Regions from separate parts of the Variovorax sp. CCNWLW186 genome, predicted to be linked through region 3. Evidence: riboswitches for the same ligand, from Rfam matches in the RefSeq annotation. Region 3 holds a riboswitch; each other region holds the start of a gene.

What was found. Region 3 has a riboswitch for glycine ahead of gcvT (glycine cleavage system aminomethyltransferase GcvT). Riboswitches for the same ligand answer to the same signal wherever they lie in the genome.
Region 1: it holds a riboswitch for glycine, as region 3 does, so the genes downstream of both, V9K97_RS06550 (ABC transporter substrate-binding protein) here and gcvT (glycine cleavage system aminomethyltransferase GcvT) in region 3, are expected to answer to the same signal.
Region 2: it holds a riboswitch for glycine, as region 3 does, so the genes downstream of both, V9K97_RS24695 (D-amino acid dehydrogenase) here and gcvT (glycine cleavage system aminomethyltransferase GcvT) in region 3, are expected to answer to the same signal.

What each region holds. Positions count from the first base shown of each region.
Region 1 is NZ_JBBCBO010000004.1:105,646-113,344, reverse strand. It holds gene V9K97_RS06555 (ABC transporter permease) at 1-364, opposite strand, end outside; gene V9K97_RS06550 (ABC transporter substrate-binding protein) at 389-1,972, opposite strand; glycine riboswitch at 2,166-2,295, opposite strand; gene V9K97_RS06545 (hypothetical protein) at 2,460-3,245, opposite strand; gene V9K97_RS06540 (NADPH-dependent FMN reductase) at 3,354-3,944, shown strand; gene V9K97_RS06535 (IclR family transcriptional regulator) at 3,977-4,771, opposite strand; gene V9K97_RS06530 (type II 3-dehydroquinate dehydratase) at 4,839-5,291, shown strand; gene dctP (TRAP transporter substrate-binding protein DctP) at 5,339-6,328, shown strand; gene V9K97_RS06520 (TRAP transporter small permease) at 6,339-6,842, shown strand; gene V9K97_RS06515 (TRAP transporter large permease) at 6,839-7,699, shown strand, end outside.
Region 2 is NZ_JBBCBO010000029.1:9,120-16,818, reverse strand. It holds gene rfbC (dTDP-4-dehydrorhamnose 3,5-epimerase) at 1-352, opposite strand, end outside; gene rfbA (glucose-1-phosphate thymidylyltransferase RfbA) at 349-1,248, opposite strand; gene rfbD (dTDP-4-dehydrorhamnose reductase) at 1,295-2,185, opposite strand; gene rfbB (dTDP-glucose 4,6-dehydratase) at 2,182-3,264, opposite strand; glycine riboswitch at 3,358-3,457, shown strand; glycine riboswitch at 3,492-3,597, shown strand; gene V9K97_RS24695 (D-amino acid dehydrogenase) at 3,688-4,989, shown strand; gene V9K97_RS24690 (FIST signal transduction protein) at 5,007-6,287, opposite strand; gene V9K97_RS24685 (PhaM family polyhydroxyalkanoate granule multifunctional regulatory protein) at 6,331-7,029, opposite strand; gene V9K97_RS24680 (aminotransferase-like domain-containing protein) at 7,127-7,699, opposite strand, start outside.
Region 3 is NZ_JBBCBO010000006.1:15,175-22,873, reverse strand. It holds gene denD (D-erythronate dehydrogenase) at 1-932, shown strand, start outside; gene V9K97_RS09320 (TRAP transporter substrate-binding protein) at 1,005-1,976, shown strand; gene V9K97_RS09315 (TRAP transporter small permease) at 2,064-2,558, shown strand; gene V9K97_RS09310 (TRAP transporter large permease) at 2,555-3,832, shown strand; gene V9K97_RS09305 (hypothetical protein) at 3,981-4,544, shown strand; glycine riboswitch at 4,567-4,657, shown strand; glycine riboswitch at 4,670-4,781, shown strand; gene gcvT (glycine cleavage system aminomethyltransferase GcvT) at 4,827-6,005, shown strand; gene gcvH (glycine cleavage system protein GcvH) at 6,056-6,427, shown strand; gene gcvP (aminomethyl-transferring glycine dehydrogenase) at 6,478-7,699, shown strand, end outside.

The sequences.
Region 1 (7,699 bases), on a different contig from region 3:
AGGCCGCAACAACCCCGAGCGGCACCGCGATGAGGATGGTGACCACCAGCGTCACCGCCGCGAGCGACACCGTCGGCTCGATGCGCTGGCCGATGAGCTCCACCACCGTCTTCTTCATGAAGTAGGACTCGCCCAGGTTGCCTTGCAGCAAGCGGCCGCTCCAGTGCAGAAACTGCACGGGGAGCGATTCGTTCAACCCCAGTTGCTCGCGCACCTTGGCGATGTTCTCGCTGGTGCCGCTGTCGCCCACGATGGCGGCCGCCGGATCGCCGGGCGCCAGCCGGAGCATGAGAAACACGATCAGCGCAACGATGACGAGCACCGGCACGGTCGACAGGATTCGGCGCGCAAGGAAGATCAGCATGGGGTTTCCAGAAAAGAGCGCCCGTCAGTTCTTCTTGATGTTCCAGAACACGGCAACGGGCGAGCGCACCACGCCGCTCACCGCAGCCTTGCGGTAGGCGGTGAGCGGCTTGTATTCGCCGATGGGCGCGTAGATGCCGGTGTCGTACACGCGCTGCTGGATGGCCGTGGCCAGCTCCTTGCGCCGGGGTTCGTCGGCCGTCGCGAGGAAGTCGGATTTCAGCTGCTCCAGCTTCTCGTCGGTGGCCCAGCCGAACCAGCCCTTCTCGCCGTTGCCCGTGAGCGGCGCATAGAACATCGGGTTCATGTTGTCGGCAATGCCCCAGCCGGTGATGAAGAGATTCCAGCCGCCCTTGTCGACCGGGTCTTTCTTGGCGCGGCGCGTCACCAGCGTGGGCCAGTCCATCGACTGCATGTCGACATTGAAGCCGGCCTGCTTCAGCAGCTGCGCCATCACGGGCGGAAACTTGTTGAGCAGTGCAAAGTCGGCCGGGTACATCAGCACCACGGGCTTGCCGTCGTAGCCGGCATCCTTCAGCAGGGCCTTGGCTTTCTCGAACTGCGGCTTGCCGGTGAAGTAGCCGGTCTTGTCGCTGGAGAAGATCGTGCCGCACGGGTACACCGATGCGCAGCTGTTGTAGAGCTCCTTATGCACCATCTGGGCGCGCATGAGCGCCTCCTGGTTGATGGCCATGATGGCGGCCTGCGCGATCTTCGGGTTGTCGAAGGGCGGAATGACGTGGTTCAGGTGCAGCGCGAACGAGCCCTTCGGAATCGGGTTGTCGACCGTGATGGACGTGTTGCCCTTCAGCGCCGTGTACTGCTCGGGCGGCAGCCACTCGATCATGTCGACCTCGCCGTTGGCAAGCGCGTTGGCCTGCGTTTGCGCATCTTTCAGGATGACCCATTCCATGCGGTCCACATACACGTTCTTGCCGCCCGCCGTGCCCGAGGGCGCTTCGGCGCGGGGCACGTATTTGGCGTTCTTCAGGTACACGATCTTCTCGCCCGGGCGGTACTCGTCCTTCTTGAAGATGTAGGGGCCCGATCCCGTGGCGTCGTCGATCTGCTTGTCGGGCGGCGTGGCGGCCACGCGCGCCGGCATGATGAAAGGCGGGTTCGACGAGGGCTTGCTCAGCGCGTCCAGCACCATGCCGAAGGTGTCCTTGAAAACCAGCTTGAATGAGTTGGCGTCGACGGCCTCGGCCTTGTCGAGCGCCGCATACATCTTCTGCCCCAGCCCGTCGCGCTGGCCCCATCGCTTGAGCGACGCCAGCACGTCTTCCGAGGTCACCGGCTTGCCGTCATGAAATTCCAGGCCCTTGCGCAGCGTGAACGTCCAGGTCTTGCCGTCGGCGCTGGTGGTGTACTTGTCGACCATCTGCGGCTTGACCTTGCCCTGCTCGTCCACACCGAACAGCGTGTCGTACACGGCATAGCCATGGTTGCGCGTAATGAACGCGGTGGTCCAGATCGGATCGAGAATCTTCAGATCGGACTGGGGCACCACCCGCAGCACCTTGCCCGCCTCTTGTGCGAACGCGCTTGCAACGCCAATAGCGAGCATGGCGCCCACGACAACGGCTTTCAGGTTTCGTTTCGACAGCATCTTCGGTTCTCCAGTTGAAAAAATCGTGAGGAAAGTCAGCGAAAAACGGGGGGGCGATTCGGGCAGGCGCCTGCGTGCGTGCGCAGGCCTCGGCACACCCGATGAAGAAGGGAACGATGCGCGGTGCGCTCTGGCAAAGGTCATGAAGAAGAAGGCTCCGGAAGCGCGCAAGGCCACCCCGCGCACTGCGCGAGATGCCCCTGCTGTCCTTTGGCCTGAGAGATTCACCATGCACGCTCATCGCGCATGGCTTGCCCCTTCGGCGGCCGCCCTCGGAGTCCTTTTGTTCAGGACGCCGGGCAGCGCTCTCCAGCGTTAGTCATTCATCCAGTCTGGGGACCTGAGCGTTACGGGCTGTCGCCTTCGGTAATGCACTAACTCGAAGCACCGAGCCGGCATTTCTCCTGGATGTTTTCTTCTAAGCAGAATGCGTGCCACTCGGGCGCGTGCGCACAGGGGCGCACGCGGATGGAAACGCGCACCGAAGCTACTGCGGTCCGCCGCAGAAGCTCACCCTTTCGGTGGTCTTGGCGGTGAAGTGAAGACGCGTGGTGGTGGTGCCGCTGGCGGGTGTGTTGGCGGGCCACTCGCTCTGCAGCCACGTGTATTGCCAGCTGTAGGGTCCGCCCGGCTTGTTGGGTTCTTCGTAGGCAATGCGAAGGCTGCCGTTGCTCTCGTCGTGGCAATGCTTCGAACTCTTGTATTCCTTTTCGCTGAAGCAGGCGCGGATCATCTTCGAGCAAGAAAAAGGAATCCCCTCGTGCACGGCCCGGGTGTCGTCCAGCGGCACGAAGTCGGCCTTGCTGAACGAGGCGCCGCCGCCCGAATACATCTCGGACACGGTCTGCAGCACGGCCATGGCCCATTGCCCTTCGGCCAGCGGATAGAGTGCCGGTGCAAGCGAAAGGCGCGTGTCGGACATGCCGGCTGCGGCGTCTTTCTTCATGCCGGCCACATAGGCGCTGAAGTCGTGCAGGCGCTCGAGCTGCCAGGTCTTCGCGTCCTTGTCGCGCCTGATGCGCGCCATAGCCAGCGGCTCGGCCGAGAGCACTGCAAAGCTGTTTGCCGCGGCGCCGCGCAGCCGGTACAAGCCCAGCGCATGCGGGTCGCAAGGCTGCGGCAGCAATGCGCACAGGCGGGCGCGCCAGTCCGGATCGACCGACTGCGGCTTCTTGACCGCATCGAGCACCTGCGCCGAGGGAGCGGCGAACACATGGCCGGCCGATGCGGCAAGCACCATGGCGGCAGTGCAAAAAGCAGGCGGCTTGTTCATGCCGGAATGGTAGCCAGAGGATTCGAAAGATGCTGCTACCAAATGCGCCGACCTGCCAATGTTGTAGCCTTCGCCCGTGGCCGCCCGGCCTCGACAACGGAGCGACGAATGGCTGACAAGATCCTGGTGTTCTACGGTTCCTACAGGTCGGACCGCATGGGCATTCGCCTGGCCGACTACCTGGTGGCGGGCCTCGGCGCGCGAGGTGCCGAGGCCGAACTGATCGACGCGCAGGCGGTGGGCCTGCCCATGCTCGACCGCATGTACAAGGAGTACCCCAAGGGCACCGCGCCCGCCCCCATGGAAGCGCTGGCGCAGAAGATCCGCGGCGCGGACGCCTTCGTCTTCGTGACGGGCGAATACAACTGGGGCCCGCAGCCCGGCCTGAAGAACCTCACCGACCACTTCCTAGAAGAATGGTTCTGGCGGCCTGCTGCCGTTGCCAGCTATTCGGCCGGCCGGTTTTCAGGCGTGCGCTCGGGCACCGTGTGGCATTCGATCCTGTCGGAGATGGGCATGGTCGTCGTCTCGAGCACGCTCGCCGTCGGGCCGATCTCGCAAACGCTCGACGCGGACGGCAAGCCCACGGGCAGTGCGGGCGAATCTCTCCAGCGCTCATTCGGCCGCTTTGCCGACGACCTCGCGTGGTGGACCGACGCCGCGCGCGAGCAGCGGGCGCGCAAGGCGCCGCCTTACTGAGAAGCCGGGTCTGGCAAGCCGGGTCGCGCCGCTCAGCCCTTGCCCAGCGAAGGGCGGCCGAACAGGCTCGACGCGTTGCTGATCGGCCCGAGCTCGGCCGTTGCGGCCAGCAGCGCGGGCGCCAGCTCATGCATGCGCTCGCTGCCAAGGCGCGTGCGCGGCCCGGCAATGCTGATGACGCCGATCACTTCCTTGCGGCGGAACACCGGCGCCGCCATGGCGGCCATGCCGGGCGCGAAGACCTCGTCGATCATCGCGTAGCCGCGCACCCGCGCCGCATGCAAAAAGCCCAGCAGCGCGCGGATGGTGGTCGGCGCCTTCGGACCGTATTCCGCCGGCGTGCCGAAGCCTTGGCGCGAGACCAGCTCCAGTGCGCGTTCGTCGCTCAGCGTCATCAGCCACGCGTGGCCGGAAGACGTGCACGACAGGCGCGCATCCATGCCCATGTCGGGGTCGTAGCGCAGCCCCGCCTGCCGCGTGCCCTGCGACTTGGCGACCCAGGTGAGGCGGTCTTCATCCACGATCGAAAGGCGCACCAGTTCGCCCGATGCCTGCGCGAGCCGCTCCAGCAGCGGCTCGGCAATGTTCACGATGCCGGCGCCGCTCAGGAAGCCGAGGCCCAGCGACACCACCTTGGTCGTCAGCACATAGTCGCCCTGCTTGCGCGTCTGGCGAACGTAGCCGCAGCGCTGCAGGTCGGCCAGCAAGCGGTGGCAGGCGCCAAGCGGAATGTCGAGCTCCGACGCGAGCAGCGTGAGCGGCAGCCCCTGCGGATGCCGTGCAAGGTGCTCCACCATGGAGAGGCCGCGGTCGAGTGAGATGCTCATATCCTGCATTATGAAAGCAGTTTCCAGTTTGGAAAGTCTTTCGTGGCCGCGCCGAAGAATCGGCCGCATGAGTTCCATCGTCTACATCCTTAACGGCCCCAACCTCAACCTGCTGGGGGTGCGCGAGCCGCACCTGTATGGCAGCACCACGCTGGCGCAGGTGGAGCAGCTGTGCCGCGGCGTCACCGGTGAGCTGGGCCTGGACTGCGAGTTTCGCCAGACCAACCACGAAGGCGTGATGGTGGACTGGGTGCAAGAGGCCCGCGAGCGCGCCGCGGCCGTCGTCATCAACCCCGCGGGGCTGTCGTTCCGATCGATTCCGCTGCTCGACGCGCTCAAGACGCTGGATCAGCCCATCGCCGAAGTGCACATCACCAACATTCACCGCCGCGACGCGCTCTATCAGCATTCGCTGGTCTCGCTGGCCGCCACGGGCGTGATCTGCGGCTTTGGCCCGTTCGGCTACGAGCTGGCGATCCGGGCGCTGGCGCAGCGCCTGGCGGCCGCGCCGGCGGCCTGAGTTCCCCGAGTTCCCGCTTCATCATCACAACACGACAGGAGACCACCATGACCTTTTCCATCGATCGCCGCACGCTGCTGGGCGCAGGGGCCGCGCTGGCCGCCGGCGCCGTCTTGCCGGCCGGCGCCCAGGCGCAGCCCACGCTGCGGTTTGCCGCGGTGTTTTCGGACAAGGACATCCGCGCCGACATGATGAAGATGTTCGCCAAGGACATCGAGGCCGACTACAAGGTCGAGCTGTTCCTGAACTCCACGCTGTTCCGCCAGGGCACGGAACTCGTCGCCCTGCAGCGCGACAACCTGGAGATGGGCAACATCGCGCCGCAGGATATTTCCAAGCAGGTGCCGGCCTGGTCGCTGCTGACCTCGGCCTACCTGTTCCGCGACCCCGATCACCTGAGCAAGTTCTTCGCGAGCGACCTGGGTGCGCAGATGAAGAAGATGGTGGAAGACCAGGTGAAGGTGAAGATCCTCGGGCCGACCTTCTTCGGCACGCGCCATGTGGGCCTGAAGACGAAGAAGCGCATCAGCACGCCCGCCGACCTGGCCGGCGTGAAGCTGCGCATGCCGCCCGGCGACACCTGGCAGATGCTGGGGCGCTCGCTCGGCGCCAACCCCACCCCCATGGCCTACGCGGAAACCTACACCGGCCTGCAGACGGGCGCCATCGACGGGCAGGACAACCCGCTGCCCAATGTTCAGAACATGAAGTTCAATGAGGTGATGTCGCAGATCGTGTTGACCTCGCACCTGGTGGCCTTCGACCTGCTTACGGTGAACATGAAGACCTGGCAGGCCATGCCGCCCGCAAAGCAGCGCAGCTTTCAGGCTGCCGCGGACAAGGCGATTGCCTGGAGCACGGCCGAGCACCAGAAGCGCGAGGCCGAGCTGGCCGAGAGCTTCCGCAAGCTGGGCCTGGAGGTGTATGTGCCCAACATCAACGCCTTTCGCGACCACGCGCAGAAGGCCTACCTGGCCTCGGACGATGCGAAGAACTGGCCGCCCGGCATGCTCGACAAGATCAACGCCATGAAGTAACCCCAAAGCCATGTTCGACCGTGTGCTGTCGTTGCTGCACCGCTTCGCCGAAGCGGTGGCGGCATTGTTTCTGGGAGTGATCTTCGTCGCGTTCATCGTGCAGATCGCATTGCGCTATTTGTTCAACTGGCCGGTGGGCTGGACCTCGGAGGTTTCGCTGGCGGCGTGGCTGTGGCTGGTGCTCTGGGGCGCGGCCTTCGTGCTGAAGGATTCCGACGAGATCCGCATGGACTTCGTCGCCGCGAATGCCGGCCCGCGCATGCGCCGTGCCGTCGGCGCCATTGCGGCGCTGGGCGTGATCGTGCTGTTCGGCATGTCGCTGCCGGCCTCGTACGCCTACGTGAGCTTCATGAAGGTCGAGAAGAGCTCGTACCTGGGCATTCGCATGGACGTGATGTACGCCATCTACCTGGTCTTCGTCGTGGCCGTGATTGCCCGGAGCCTGCGCCAACTCGTTCGCGGGCCCGCGCCGCTGACGGACGAACCACCCTCTTCTTCCTCATCCGCATTGTGAATTTCACCAGTCCTTTTTCGCTGGCGCTCTACGTCATCGTGGCGCTCAGTCTCCTGGGCGTGCCCATCGGCCACGCAATGATCGGCGGCTCAGTTCTCTACCTGTACCTCAAGGGCATGGACATGGGCGCCGCGGCGGAGCAGTTGCTCAACGGCACCTACTCCAGCTTTCTGATGCTGGCCATTCCGCTGTTCATCCTTGCGGCCACCATCATGAGCTCGGGCAGCATCCTGGACCGGCTGCTGCGCTTCTGCAATGCCATCGTGGGGCGCTTTCCGGGGGGCCTGGCGCAGGTGAACGTGCTGCAGAGCATCGTGTTCGCCACCATGTCGGGCTCGGCGCTGGCCGACGCGGCGGGCTCGGGCAAGCTGATGCAGGAGATGATGACCAAGGACGGCAAGTACACGCCGGGCTTTGCCGCGGCGTTGAGCGCCGTGTCGTCCGTGATCGGGCCGATCCTGCCGCCTTCCATTCCCCTGGTGCTGTATGCGCTGGTGTCCGGAACTTCGATTGGCTACCTGTTCATTGCCGGCGTGCTGCCGGGCCTGCTGCTGGGCGTGGTGCAGATGGGCCTCATCTACGTGCTGGCGCGCCGGCGCCGCTTTCCGGTCGAGCCGAGGGTGCCGCTGCGCGAAATGCCCCGCATCACGCGCGAGGCGCTGCCGGCCCTCATGTTGCCGGTCATCCTGCTGGGCTGCCTGTACAGCGGCGTGACCACGCCCACCGAGGCGGCGGGCATTGCCGCCGCGTATGCGCTGCTCATCTCGGTAGGCCTGTATCGCAGCATGCGCTGGGCGGACCTGTACCAGTCGCTGCTCTCCAGTGCGCGAATGAGCATTTCCATCGGCATGCTCATT
Region 2 (7,699 bases), on a different contig from region 3:
GCGCAAAACCGGGAGGCACCCACAACTGCCTGTGGTTGTCCTCGCTGAGCTCCTCGCCCACCCATTTACCGAAGGTCGGCGATGACTTGCGAATATCCACGGCCACGTCAAACACGGCGCCTCGCACCACACGCACCAGCTTTCCTTGCGGCTGCTGGATCTGATAATGCAGCCCCCGCAGCACGCCTTTGGCAGAGCGCGAATGGTTGTCCTGCACGAACTCTATATGCCGTCCGACCGCCTCGTCGAAAGCCTTGCTGTTGAAGCTCTCGTAGAAGAATCCGCGCGCATCACCGAACACCTTGGGTTCGATGACGAGCACGTCGGGGATCGCGGTTGGCGTCGCCTTCATGAGCGCACCTCCTCGGCCAGCAGATGATTCAGATATTTGCCGTAGCCATTTTTCTGCAATGGCGCGGCGAGCTTTACCAACTGCTCCCGGTCGATGAACCCATTGCGCCAGGCGATCTCTTCAGGGCACGCGATTTTCAGCCCCTGCCGATGCTCGAGCGTTGCGATGAACTGCCCTGCTTCGAGCAAGCTCTCGTGCGTGCCGGTATCCAGCCACGCATAGCCGCGCTGCATGATCTGCACGTTGAGTTGATCGAGGTCCAGGTAGGCCTGGTTGACCGCGGTAATTTCCAGCTCGCCGCGCGCGCTGGGCTTCACGGCCTTGGCGATGTCGACGACCTGGTTGTCGTAGAAATAAAGGCCCGTCACGGCGTAGCTGCTCTTGGGCTTGGCCGGTTTTTCTTCGATGCTGCTGGCCTTGCCTTGTGCATCAAAGGCCACAACGCCGTAGCGCTCTGGGTCGTGCACGTGATAGGCGAACACCGTGGCGCCCGCCGATTTCGCATCGGCATCGGCCAGCAGGTGCGCAAAGTCGTGGCCATAGAAGATGTTGTCGCCCAGCACCAGCGCGCTCGGCGAATTGCCGACGAACTTGTCGCCGATGATGAAGGCCTGCGCGAGCCCGTCGGGACTGGGCTGCACCGCGTACTGCAAGTTGATGCCCCATTGGCTGCCGTCGCCCAGCAGCTGCTGGAAGCGCGGGGTGTCCTGCGGCGTGCTGATGATCAGGATGTCGCGCATGCCGCCGAGCATCAGCGTGCTGAGCGGGTAATAGATCATCGGCTTGTCGTACACCGGCAACAGCTGTTTGCTGAGCGCGAGCGTGGCGGGATGCAGCCGGGTGCCCGAGCCGCCGGCCAGGATGATGCCCTTGCGTTGCGTGGTCTTCGTGGTCATCGTTGTATTTCTTTCTTGCTTTCTCTGCTTACTAGGCAACGCGCGTTTAAAGGGTCTCGCGCAGCATGCGGGCGACGCCTTGTTGCCAGTGCGGCAGCACCAGGCCAAAGGTGGATTGCAGCTTGCGCGTATCGAGGCGCGAATTGGCCGGCCGCGTAGCGGGCGTGGGGAAGGCACTCGTGGGTACGGCTTCGACCTGTTCGGGGCCGGCCTTGAGCTCTACGCCGGCTTGGCGCGCCTGCCCAAGCACAAAGCGTGCATAGCCGCACCAGGTGGTCTCGCCGCCGGCCACCGCGTGATACAGGCCGGCTTTGGAAGGGTCTTGCAAAGTGGCACGAATCGCATGCGCCGTGACATCGGCCAGCAGTTCGGCACCTGTCGGGGCGCCAAATTGGTCGTCGATGACGGTCAGCTTGTCGCGCTCCTTGGCAAGCCGCAACATGGTCTTGGCGAAGTTGCCGCCGCGCGCGGCAAACACCCAGCTGGTGCGAAAGATCAGGTGCTTGGCGCAGTGCTTGGCCACCAACTGTTCGCCTTCGAGCTTGGTGCGGCCATACACACTGAGTGGGCCGGTGGCATCGTCTTCTTGCCAAGGCTTGCTGCCGCTGCCATCGAACACGTAGTCGGTGGAGTAATGCACCATGAGTGCACCGATCTGCCCGGCGGCTTCGGCCACCACGCCGGGCGAAGTGGCGTTGAGCTTGCGCGCGAAGTCGGGCTCGCTCTCGGCTTTGTCCACGGCCGTGTGAGCCGCGGCATTGACGATCACGTCAGGCCGCACCTTGAGCACAGTCTCGGCCAACTGGTCGGGACGGCTGAAGTCGGCGTTGAAGTCGGTGCTGTCGAAATCGAGCGCCACCAGTTCGCCCAGCGGCGCGAGGCTGCGCTGCAACTCCCAGCCGACCTGTCCGCCCTTGCCCAGCAGCAGCAGCTTCATGCGGTGGCCTTGGCCGCGGGTGCGGCGTCGTATTGCTTCTCGACCCATGCGCGGTACGCGCCGCTTTGCACGTTGCGCACCCATTCGGCGTTCGCGAGGTACCACTCGACGGTCTTGCGGATGCCGGTGTCGAAGGTTTCGGCGGGCTTCCAGCCCAGCTCACGCTCCAGCTTGCGTGCATCGATCGCGTAGCGCCGGTCGTGGCCGGGGCGATCGGTAACGTAGCTGATCTGTTCCTTGTACGGTTTGCCATCGGCGCGCGGGCGCAGTTCGTCGAGCAGCGCGCACACGGTGTTCACGATCTCGATGTTGGGCTTCTCGTTCCAGCCACCGACGTTGTACGTCTCGCCGAGCTTGCCGGCCTCGAGCACGCGGCGAATGGCGCTGCAGTGGTCCTTCACATAGAGCCAGTCGCGCACCTGCATGCCGTCGCCGTACACCGGCAAGGGCTTGCCAGCCAGGGCGTTGACGATCATCAGGGGGATGAGCTTCTCGGGGAAGTGGAACGGCCCGTAGTTGTTGGAGCAGTTGGTGGTGACCACCGGCAGGCCGTAGGTGTGGTGCCAGGCGCGCACGAGATGGTCGCTGGCGGCCTTGCTGGCTGAGTAGGGGCTGTTGGGCTCGTACTTGTTCTCTTCGGTAAAGGCGGGATCGGTCTTGGAAAGTGAGCCGTAGACCTCGTCAGTCGACACGTGAAGGAAGCGGAAGGCAGACTTTTGCTCAGCCGGCAGTGCGCTCCAGTAGCCGCGCACCGACTCGAGCAGGCGAAAGGTGCCGAGCACGTTGGTTTGCACGAAGTCTTCGGGGCCATGGATAGAGCGATCCACGTGCGATTCCGCGGCAAAATTCACGATAGCGCGTGGCTTGTGCTCGGCCAACAGGCGATCGACCAAAGCGCTGTCGCCGATGTCGCCCTGCACGAAGATGTGGTTCGGGTTGCCCTTGAGCGAGGCGAGCGTCTCAAGGTTGCCCGCATAGGTCAGCTTGTCGAGATTCACGATGGGCTCGTCGCTCTGCGCCAGCCAGTCGAGTACGAAGTTGGCGCCAATGAAGCCCGCGCCGCCGGTTACCAGGATCATGAGTCTCCCCGAAGTTTCGAATCAATGACAATTATCCCATTGGTCGAATTGTCAAAAATCCATGGTCGGCTCTTCGCGGTCCCAGCCTACAATGGCGTTAATGCAGGAGAGCGAGTAGTTCTTTTTACTACTCCACCGAAGGCGCAAACTCCCATAAACGCTCAGGTCGGCCGAACGAAACCGTTGAAGTTCTTTCAAAGAGTTTCGTGGCATGTACTGCACCAACTGACACGCCGTCTGGAGAGCCATCACCTTGCGTGATGCACCGAAGGAGCAAACCCGTTGCGGGCGCAACGGGTGAATCTCTCAGGTACCGAGGACAGGGGGAGCGGCAACTTGGACGGCGGTCGTCCGGTTGCTTGCTATTTATTCGATAGCAACCTCGCCCGCGGTTCAAGCGCTTCAACCTCAAAGGTACTTGAAATGCGCGTGATCGTTCTTGGCGCCGGCTTGCTCGGCGTGACCTCGGCTTACTACCTCCAGCAACTCGGCCACGAAGTAACCGTCATCGACCGGCAGGCCACCCCCGCCGCCGAGACCAGTTTTGCCAACGGCGGGCAGATCTCCGTCAGCCATGCCGAACCCTGGGCCAATCCGAGCGCACCGCTCAAGGTGCTGCAGTGGTTGGGCAAGGAAGACGCCCCGCTGCTCTTTCGCATTCGCGCGGACATGCGCCAATGGCTCTGGGGCTTGCAGTTCCTGCGCGAATGCACCCCCGGCCGCACGAAGCACAACATCGAGCAGATCGTGCGCCTGGGCACCTACAGCCGCGAAGTGCTGCAGCAATTGCGGCGCGACACCGGCATCGCCTACGACCAGCGCACGCAAGGCATCCTGCACTTCTATACGACGCAGAAAGAGTTCGACAGCGCTCTTGCGCCCGCCGAGCAGATGCGCGCACTCGGCTGCGAACGGCAAGTCATCTCCGCGGATGAGGCAGTGAAGATCGAGCCCGCCCTGGCCCACATCCGTCCGCAATTGGCCGGCGCCACTTACACGGCAGAAGACGAATCCGGCGACGCCAACCTCTTCGCACGCGAAATGGCACGCCTTGCGACAGCAGCCGGCGTGAAGTTCCTCATGAGCCACACGGTGACTGCGCTGCGCGAAGCGGGCGGCAGCATCGACCACGTGGAAGCTACCGACAGCGAAGGCCGCTTCCAACGCATTCGCGGCGACGCCTTCGTGCTTGCGATGGGCTCATTGAGTCCGCTGTATGCCGCGCCGCTGGGCATTCGCCTGCCGATCTATCCGGCCAAAGGCTATTCGGTCACGCTGCCAGTCAAAGACGCGACGAAGGCGCACCAGGTTTCGCTGACCGACGACGAGTTCAAGCTGGTGTTCTCGCGCTATACGTCGGCCTCCGGCGACCGCCTGCGCATTGCCGGCACGGCCGAGCTCAATGGCTACGACCGCGACTTGAACCGCGTGCGCTGCGAAGCGATCGTGCGGCGCGTTGAACAGCTCTTCCCCGGCGCCGGCGACACCACGCAGGCGCAGTTCTGGACCGGCCTGCGCCCCGCGACGCCGAGCAATGTGCCTTTGATCGGCAAGACGAAGCTGCCCAACCTGTACCTGAACACCGGGCACGGCACGCTCGGCTGGACGCATGCGTGCGGCTCGGGCAAGTCGGTGGCGCGGATCGTGAGCGGGCTTGCACCCGAAGTCGATTTTGCGTTTGCCGGCATGCCTACGCCAGCAGCGCGCCTGCTCCAGCCGGCCTGATCTGGCCGTGGCGGCGGTCAGTCGTTGCCGGTAAACACCGTCAACACCCCCGTATACCCATACAAGTGGTGCCGGGCAATCTCCCCCGCCGCAAAGAAACCGACCAGCGGCACGTCGCCCAGCGCGTGCCGCACGATCTGCAACTCGGCGCCCGGTGCGCCGAAGTGTGGCCCGCCGCGCCCCGAGCAGCTCACGTACACGGCACCGGCAATGCGGCGCGCCGGGTGCGGCGCTGCTTCGGCCTCCCCGGCCGCCACCGCGCGCGCGGTGGCCAGGGTCTGTTCTTCGGGCTCCAGTTCTTCGCGGATTTCCGCGCAGATGCGCATCAGGTCGGCGCGCGCGGCCTGTGCATTGCGCCGGCAGAAGGTCAGGCGCATGCCGGCCTCGGCCACATCGGCAATGGCGATGCCGCGCCGCGTCGGATCCAGGCCGATGATGTGGCGCACCAGCACGTCGGCGCCCAGGTCGCCGGTGCGGCGGATGCCGTCGCTGCCCGCATCGGCCAGGCCCACCAGGGTGGCGCGCACGGCGTCGATGGCTTCCTGCGGGCGCTCGAGCGAGACCTGCAAGTCGGCCAGCAGCACGTCGAGTGCGGGCTCGCCATCGAGCTTGAGCAGCAGGTTGCCGTCGGCCTCGGTGATCTCGCGCTCGCGCCCCCCGCCGGAGCGCAGCGGCTGGCAGCCTTGCGTGACGCGCGACACCAGCCGCACGCCTTCGCCGAACACCACACCCGACAAGCCACCCGAGAACACGCCGCCCGCCGCGCCGTGGCCGCGGATGTTGCCGTTGCCGCCGACCGCAAACTGCAAGGCGCCCGCACGGCCCGACGAGAGGCCGCCGAACAGGTAGCCGGTGTCGGTGCGGCCCGCCATCTCACCGATCAATTCGGTGAGATCGGGGGTGGCCGGGTCCGCGTGTACCAGCGCCGTATGCGCTTCGAAGCCGCTCATCTCGGAGTTGCCCAGTGGAGCCACGCCGGAGAACACACGATATTGATCGCTCGGCAGCGCGCAGAGCATCAGGCTCAGGCCGGGCTCGTCGAAGTATTCGGCATTGTTGGCCGACACACCGATGCCGACGGTGCCGGACCAGTCGGTCACCTCCGGAAGCTCGGCGCTCAGGTGGTCGAGGATGTCTTGCGCATCGGACGCGTAGTGGTCGGTGATGTAGAGCAGCCCGAGCGTCGGTGCCGAGGCGTAGTCGGGCAGCGCCATCTGGGCGCGCAACTGGGCCAGCACAAGGCCGGCCGCCATGCGCCATTGCGGATGGGTGGCGTGACCGGAGGGAAACAACTTCATGATGCGTGCCAACCCGTTCTCTTCAAGATGTGTATGTATGACGTCAGCGCCGTCCGGTCGTTCGCTTTCGCGCGACGGTCGGCGCCTTCTTTTTGGCGGCGGTTGCTGTCGCCTTCCTTGCGGCCGGCTTTGAAGCTGCGGGAGCGGCGGCCGGTGCCGGCACCTTGATCTGGGCCGCGTCATGCAGGGCCGATGTGGCGATCTGCTGGAACTGCTCGGTCAGCGAACCCCACCATTGCATCGGATCGATCACGCCACCGTCGCCGCCCGATGCGGCAGATGCCGACGCGGTCTTGCTGCGCGTTTTCTTGGCGGGCGCCGGTGCTTCCTCCTCCGCCTCGACCTCGGGCTCAGGCTCCGCCGGCGGAGCGGCAACCGACGCGGCCGCGGGCGCCGCCGAAGCCGCCTGCTTGGTGAACGCGCTCGCGATATCTTCCATCCGCACGTTCATGCCGCGCAAGGTCGAAAGTGTCATCTTTTGCACCTCGAGCGCCTGGATGGTCGCCTTGAGCGCATGGCCGTTCTGCTCGAGCCAATATTGCACTGTCTTGAGCTCCTGGATGCGCTTGTCGACCTCTTCCACGCTGAGCGTGGGCGCCACCCAGCTCGCAAGGCTCGGCAAGCCGGGCACCGCGCTCGCACCGGCGCCCGAACCGGCGGCGGCACCGCCGGCGAGATTCTTCAAAAAGTCGAATCCGGGGACGAATTGACTGAAGTCAAAAGGCTGGCTGGGGTTGCTCATGCACAGGTCTCCGGGTTGGGTTTTCTTGTGATGCCAGCTTACTCCAACGCACCGGCGATTTGGGCCTGAGGCCCTCGCGTTTACCTGCCCGGAGCTGTCACAGCTCCGCGCGAACCTTGCTGAACACTTTCCAGAATGCGGCGTCCTGCGAGGTCGCGAAGTTGATGCGCATCATCGTGCTCGGCGGCCTGCGTGCATGGAAGAGCGAACCCGGCGCAAGCAGGTAGCCCTGGTCGAGCATGCGCTGCGTGAGCGCGTCGGTGTCCACGCCCGTATCCACCCAACCGAACAGGCCCGCCGGCTCCGAGGCGAAGGTGCAGCCGTGCGCCATGGCCAGCTTCACCGCACGGCTGCGCGCACCGTCGAGCCGGATGCGTATGCGATCGGCATGCCGGCGCAGTTGCCCCTGGTCGATGCACCACGACAGCGCCCGCTCGAACAGCGTGGGCGTGGTCAGCGTGGCCAGCAACTTGGTTTCGAGCAGCCGCTCCTTCAACTCGGGCGATGCGGCCAGAAAGCCGATGCGCCAGTTGGGCGCGAGGATCTTTGCGAACCCGCTCACGTAGATGGTGCGCTGCAGCCCGTCGAGCGCGCTGAGCCGCGTGGCGTGCTCGGGCGCGAGATGGCTGTAGGTGTCGTCCTCGACGATGTGAAAGTCATGCTCGTTGGC
Region 3 (7,699 bases):
CGGGTGCCCCGGCCCGCGACATTTCCCGCATCACCCTGGTCGACCGCGTCGCGCCGCCAGCCGACCTCGCGGCCGACCCGCGCATTGCCGCCGCGCTTGGCGACTTGAACGAGCAGCTGGCATCGCCCGACACGGCGCTCTGGCGCGAAGCGGATGCCATCTTTCACCTGGCCGCCGCGGTCAGCGGCGAATGCGAGGCCGATTTCGACCTGGGCATGCGCAGCAACTTTGCCGCCACGAACGCGCTGCTCGAGAAGGCGCGCGCCGTGAGCACCCGGCCGCTGGTGGTGTTTGCCAGCTCGCTCGCGGTGTTCGGCGATTCACCCGAGCAGCCGCTGCCGCCGGTGATCGAAGACCACACGCTGCCCACGCCGCAGACCAGCTACGGCATCCAGAAATTCATCGGCGAGCAGCTGGTGGCCGACTACACGCGCAAGGGCTTCATCCGCGGGCGCAGCGTGCGCCTGATGACCGTGAGCGTGCGCCCCGGCAAGCCCAACGGCGCGGCATCGGGCTTTTTCAGCGGCATGATCCGCGAGCCGCTCGCGGGCATTCGCGCCGCCTGCCCGGTGCCTGACGAAACACCCGTGGCCATCGCGTCGCCGGCCCGCACCGTCGAAGGCATCATCCGGGCGGCGGAGGCAAGCGACGCCGACTGGGGCCCGCGCACCGCACTGAACCTGCCTTCGCTTTCCACCACGGTGGGTGAAATGGCGGCCGCGCTCGAACGCGTGGCCGGCAAGGCAGCCACCGCCCTGCTCGACCGCACACCCGATCCGGCCATCCAGCGCATCGTGAAAACCTGGCCCGGACGCATCGAAACCGCCCGCGCCAAACGCCTGGGGCTTTCGGCGGACGCCGATTTCGAAGTAGTTATTCGTGACTACGTCCGTGAAAATCCCGACGCGGTGAAGCTCCCTGTTACGGCATAGTCGGCGGCTGCCCGCGGAGTTCTCTTGGTTCCCGCCTTTTCTTCGCGACTTCTTTTCTCTGGAGACAACACAATGAAATTGACCCGACTGGCCGCCGGCCTGGTTCTGGGCATGGGCATGGCGTGCGCCGCCTTCGCGCAGACCACCATGAAGATCAGCATTTCGACCGCGCAGAACTCGCACCAGGGCGTGGCGATCGACGTCTTTGCCAAGGAAGTCGAAAAGCGCACCGGGGGCCGCTACAAGGTTCAGACCTTCTACAACGGCTCATTGGGCGGCGAGCGCGAGTCGATCGAGGCCGTGCAGCTGGGCACCCAGGAACTGGCGCTCTCCTCCACCGGGCCGGTGCCCAATTTCGTGCCGGAGACCAAGATCCTTGACGTGCCGTTCCTGTTCCGCGACAAGGCCCACGCGCGCGCCGTGCTCGACAGCCCCATCGGCCAGGACCTGCTGACCAAGTTCGACGCCAAGGGCTTCAAGGCGCTGGCATGGGCCGAGAACGGCTTCCGCCACATGACCAACAGCAAGCGCGACGTGAAGGCGCCGGAAGACCTCAAGGGCCTGAAGATGCGCACCATGGAAAACCCGGTGCACATTGCGGCCTACAAGACCTTCGGCATCGTCACCACGCCCATGGCTTTCCCCGAAGTGTTCACCGCCTTGCAGCAGGGTACGGTCGACGGCCAGGAAAACCCGCTGTCGGTCATCATCGCGGCCAAGTTCGACCAGGTGCAAAAGCACCTGTCGCTTACCGGGCACGTCTACTCGCCTTGCATCTTCGTGATGAACAAGGCAGCGTTCGACAAGCTGAGCGCGGCCGACAAGCAGGCCTTCCTCGAGGCCGCCAAGGAAGGCACCAAGGCCAACCGCGCGCGCGTGGACGAAGACGATGCCAAGGGCGTGGCCGACCTGCGCGCCAAGGGCATGACCGTGATCGACAACGTCGACAAGACCAAGTTCGTCGCCGCGCTGGCGCCGGTGAATGCCCAGTTCGAAAAGGACTTCGGCAAGGCCAACCTCGACAAGATCCGCGACTTCAAGTGATTTTCATGATGCTATCTTTTAGATAGCATCGGGCGCCCGCTCAGTTCCATCTGGCGGGCTTTTTTGTTTTCAACATCACGACTGCAGATGAAAGAAAAATTTCTCGGCATCGAGCGCTGGACCACCGGCTTCTCGATGATTGCCGCCTGCGTGATGCTGGTCATCGCCTCGGGGTTGGGCGTGTTCCAGATCGTCACGCGCTTCGTGCTCGAGCAACCGGCCGAATGGAGCGAGATCCTGATCCGCATGAGCCTGATCTGGATGGTGTTCCTCGGCATTCCGATGGCATTCCGGCAAGGCGCGATGGTGAGCGTGGACGTGCTCTACCGCTGGAGCCCGCCGCGCGTCAAGCGCGTGCTAGACGCCGCGGTCAGCATCGCGGCACTGGCGCTGATGCTGGTCATTCTGTGGTGGGGCTGGGATTACGCCATGCGCGGGCGCGTGCAATCGATGGCCGGGCTCGAAAGCGTGTCGATGATGTGGTCGTACCTGGCGCTGCCGGTCGGTTCCGTTTTTTGCCTGTTCGGCATCGTTGGTAATTTTCTCGATCCCAAGCGGCTCGAACTGGAGACCGCGCAATGACCCCCGTGATGGTTGCAACGATGGTGCTGTGTTTTGCACTGTCGGTTTCAGTGGCGGTGTCCATCGGGCTCGCATCGATCCTGGGTATCCAGGTGGCCAACGTGAACATGCTCATCTCCGTGAAGGAGATGTTCAATTCGATCAACAAGTTTCCGCTGGCGGCCATTCCGTTCTTCATCCTGGCCGGCAACCTGATGGAAACCGGCGGCATCTCGCGCCGGCTGGTCGAATTTGCCAAGAGCATCGTAGGCGGCGTGCAGGGCGGCTTGCCCATGACCTGCGTGCTCACCTGCATGATCTTTGCGGCGGTGTCGGGCTCTTCGGTGGCCACCACCTTTGCCATCGGCGCCATCCTGATTCCGGCGCTCATCAAGCACGGCTACCCCACCGCGTACGCGGCGGCGCTTCAGGCCACCAGCGCCGAGCTGGGCGTGATCATTCCGCCTTCCATTCCGATGATTCTGTACGGCGTGAGCGCCGAAGTGTCCATCGGCGAGCTGTTCATTGCGGGCTTCGGCCCCGGCATTCTCATCAGCCTGGCGCTGATGCTGTTCGTCTGGGTGTATTGCAAGTGGAAGGGCTGGGGCAAGAACGACGGCGACGGCCGCATGTCCTTCGGCAAGGCGACCTGGCAGGCCGGCTGGGCACTGCTGATGCCGGTGATCATCCTGGGCGGCATCTACGGCGGCATCTTTACCCCCACCGAGGCTTCGGCGGTGGCGGTGTTCTATGCGCTGGTGGTCGGCATGGTGATCTACCGGGAGATCAAGCTCAAGGACCTGTACCTCATCCTGCGCAAGTCGGTGCTGTCGTCGGCGGTGATCATGTTCATCATCGCCAACGCGGGCCTGTTCGCCTTCCTGATCACGCGCGCGGGCGTGCCCGACGCCATTGGCCATTGGCTGCAGGAGGTGCTGAAGTCGCCGACCATGTTCCTTTTGGGCGTGAACGCTGCGCTCTTCGTCATCGGCATGTTCATCGAGACCAGCGCGGCCATCATCGTGCTCGCGCCCATCCTGGCGCCTGTGGCGGTGCATTTCGGCGTCGACCCGGTGCACTTCGGGCTCATCATGGTGGTGAACCTCGCGCTCGGCATGATCACCCCGCCCTTCGGCGTGAACCTGTTCGCGGCGTGCACGGTGGCCCGCATCTCGCTCGACCGGATCGTGAAGTACCTCATTCCCTTCGTGCTGGTGATCCTGGCCTGCCTGATGGTGATTACCTACGTGCCGTGGATATCGCTCGCGCTGCGCGACCTGGTGTACGCCAAGTAGCAGGCGACGGGAAAACCAGATTTAAAAAGGGCAGCCTTCGCGGGCTGCCCTTTTTTATGCGGCAAATGCCCCTGTAAGGAAAACGTTTCACAAAGATGTCACCAGCCCCAACGATGCTGCAGCCTTCGATTCCGAAAGCTGTGGCGCCATGTTTCCCACCAAGACCGACAAGGCACGCGACGAACTGCAAGGCGGGCAGCGCACGCTCAGCCAGCGCGAGCGCGCGTTGCTGCTGATGGCCGACGGCCGGCGTTCGCTGACCGACTTCAGCCCACTGTTCGCAAGCCGCGACGAAGCCGAACAGACGCTGCGGGCGCTCATGAACCGTGGGTACCTGCACGACGCGCAGGTCGCCGAGCCCAAAGCCGCCCTACCCGTTTCGGCGGGCCCGGCACACACGCCGATTCCGGCTCCTGCGGCGGAGCCCATCCGTGTAGAGACCTCGACCGACAACTTCGACGGCAAACGTTCCCTGGCCACCACGCGCATGTTCCTGTTCGACATCTGCGAGCGCATGTTCGTGCGGCGCGATCCCAAGTTTGCGCTGCAGATGCGCGATGCGCTACGCGAAGCCCGCGACCGCGACGCCATGCTGACGATTGCCGCGCTGATGCTCAATGAAGTCGAGAAAGCCGCAGGCGCCGAGCGGGCCGAATCGCTGCGCGAGCGTATCGAAAGGTTGCTGCCGCCCGCTTCGGAAACCGTGCACTGAGGCCTTCCGCGATCCACTACACTTCAAAGGGTCAGGAGAGAGCTTCGCCACGCGAGGCCGCCGAAGGCGCAGGGGTTTCCCGAACGCTCAGGCAAAAGGACTGACAAGGCGCTGGCGCATGCCGGCGTTTCCTTGCTGGAGAGAGGCCGTTGCATCTTGACGATGCGGCGGCCCACCGAAGGAGCAAACCCCGATCGTGGGGCGAATCTCTCAGGTAAAGCGGACAGCAGGGGTGGCCCATGGCTTGCGCCATGGAATTCGACTGCCCCTTTGGAGTGCCCCGTGGCCGCTTCCGCTTCATCATCATCCGACGCCCCATTGCTCAAGACGCCCCTGCACGACCTGCATGTGGAACTGGGTGCCCGCATGGTGCCGTTTGCCGGCTATTCCATGCCCGTGCAATACCCGGCCGGCCTCATGGCCGAGCACAAGCACACGCGCGACGCGGCCGGCCTGTTCGACATTTCCCACATGGGCCAGCTGCGCCTGGTGGGGCCCGATGCCGCCGCCGCATTCGAGACCCTCATGCCGGTCGACGTGATCGACCTGGCGCCCGGCAAGCAGCGCTACGGGCTGCTGCTGAACGACGAAGGCGGCATCCTCGACGACCTGATGTTCTTCAACGAAGGGCACGGCTCGATCTTCGTGATCGTGAACGGCGCCTGCAAGGTGGCCGACCTCGCCCATATCCAGCAGAAGATCGGCGCCCGCTGCGACGTGCAGCCCATGCCCGACCATGCGCTGCTCGCGCTGCAGGGCCCGCAGGCCGCCACGGTGCTGGCCCGCTTGTCGCCCGGCATCGAGCGCTTTGTGTTCATGACCGGCGGCGCGGTGCAGATCGGCGGCATTCCGGCCTTTGCCACGCGCAGCGGCTACACGGGCGAAGACGGCTTCGAGATTTCGGTGGCCGGCAAGGATGCCGACGCCCTCGCCCGCTTGCTGCTGGCGCAGCCCGAGGTCAAGCCCATCGGCCTGGGCGCGCGCAATTCGCTACGGCTCGAAGCCGGGCTCTGCCTGTACGGCAACGACATCGACACCACCACCACGCCAGTCGAGGCCTCGCTCAACTGGGCGATCCAGAAGGTGCGCCGCACGGGCGGCGCGCGCGAAGGCGGCTTTCCGGGTGCGGCCAAGGTGCTGGCGCAACTGGCCGCCGCTACGGCCGGCGCCGCGGGCCGCACCGACCACGACACCCTGAAGCGCAAGCGCGTCGGCCTTGTGGCGCTGGAACGCGTTCCGGTACGCGACGGCACGCTCCTGCAATCTTTCGAAGGCCGGGACATCGGCATTGTGACCAGCGGCCTGCTCGGCCCGACGGCCGATCGCCCGGTTGCCATGGGCTACGTGGCCACCGCGTTTTCAGAGCCTGGCACGCGCGTGCAGGCGATCGTGCGCGGCAAGCCGGTGCCGATGGAAGTCTCGACCCTGCCTTTCGTGCCGACGCGCTACTACCGCGGCTAGGCTCTGCGCTGCCTGAATCAGATCATTTTTTCCACGAGGAGTTTTTCACCATGAGCATCAAGTACACCAAGGACCACGAATGGGTCTCGGCCGAAGGCGACGCAGCCACTGTCGGCATTACCGTGCACGCGCAGGATGCGCTGGGCGACGTGGTCTTTGTCGATCTGCCTGAAGTGGGCAAGACCTTTGCGCAAGGTGAAGTGGCCGGTGTCGTCGAATCGGTCAAGGCCGCGGCCGATGTGTTCATGCCCGTGTCGGGCGAGATCACCGAAGTGAACGAAGCCCTGCGCGCCGATCCCTCGCTCGCCAACACCGACCCGCTGGCCGCCGGCTGGTTCTTCAAGGTCAAGCTCAGCGAGCCGTCGCAACTCGACGCGCTGCTCGACGCCGCCAGCTACGACAAGTTCGCCGCCGAATCCTGATCCGCCGGGTTCTTCAGCCGCCCTTCCTCATTCCCCGAGCCTTTACCGCCATGCCGATTCCCGCCCAGCCTTCCCTGCAACAACTAGAGAACGCCGAAGAATTTCTCGCCCGCCACATCGGCATCGATGCGGAAGACGAGGCGCGCATGCTGCCGGTGATCGGCTCGGAAACGCGGGCGGAGCTCATCGACGGCATCGTGCCCGCGGCCATTCGACGCGCCAGGCCGATGCGGCTGCCCGCGCCGGTGACCGAGGCGGACGCGCTGGCCGAACTGAAGGCCATTGCGGCGAAGAACAAGGTGTTCAAGAGCTTCATCGGCCAGGGCTACTACGGCACGCACACGCCGGGCGTGATCTTGCGCAACGTGCTCGAGAACCCCGCCTGGTACACCGCCTACACGCCCTACCAGGCCGAGATTTCGCAGGGCCGCATGGAAGCGCTGCTCAACTTCCAGACCATGGTGTGCGACCTGACGGGCATGGCCATTGCCAACGCCTCGATGCTCGACGAAGCCACGGCCGCCGCCGAGGCGATGACGCTCGCCAAGCGCAGCGTGAAGAGCAAGAGCAACGTGTTCCTGGTGTCGGGCGACTGCCACCCGCAGACCATCGAGGTCATCAAGACGCGCGCCGCGCCGCTGGGCATCGAGGTGAAAGTGAGCACCGTGTCGGAGACGCTGCCGCACTTGATGGCGAGCTGCGAATTCTTCGGCGTGCTCGCGCAGTACCCCGCCACCACCGGCCACGTGCATGACCTGCGCCCGCTCGCGGGCCATGCGCACCAGTGCGACGCCGCCTTCTGCGTGGCGGCCGACCTGCTCGCGCTCACCCTGCTCGCGCCGCCGGGCGAATGGGACGCGGACATCGTCTGCGGCACCACGCAGCGCTTCGGCATGCCGCTGTGCAACGGCGGCCCGCACGCCGCCTACCTGGCCTGCCGCGACGAATTCAAGCGCTCGCTGCCGGGCCGTCTCGTCGGCGTGAGCGTCGACACGCACGGCCAACCCGCCTACCGCCTCGCGCTGCAAACGCGCGAGCAGCACATTCGCCGTGAGAAGGCCACTTCGAACATCTGCACCGCGCAGGTGCTGCCGGCCGTTGTGGCCAGCATGTACGCCGTGTACCACGGGCCCGACGGACTTACCCGCATCGCGCAGCGCGTGGCGGCGCTCACCGCCATCCTTGCGCAGGGCCTGGCGCAAATGGGCCGCGAGCCGGTCAACGGCACCGCCTTTGATTCGCTGACCATCCGCACAGGCGAAGACACGCCGA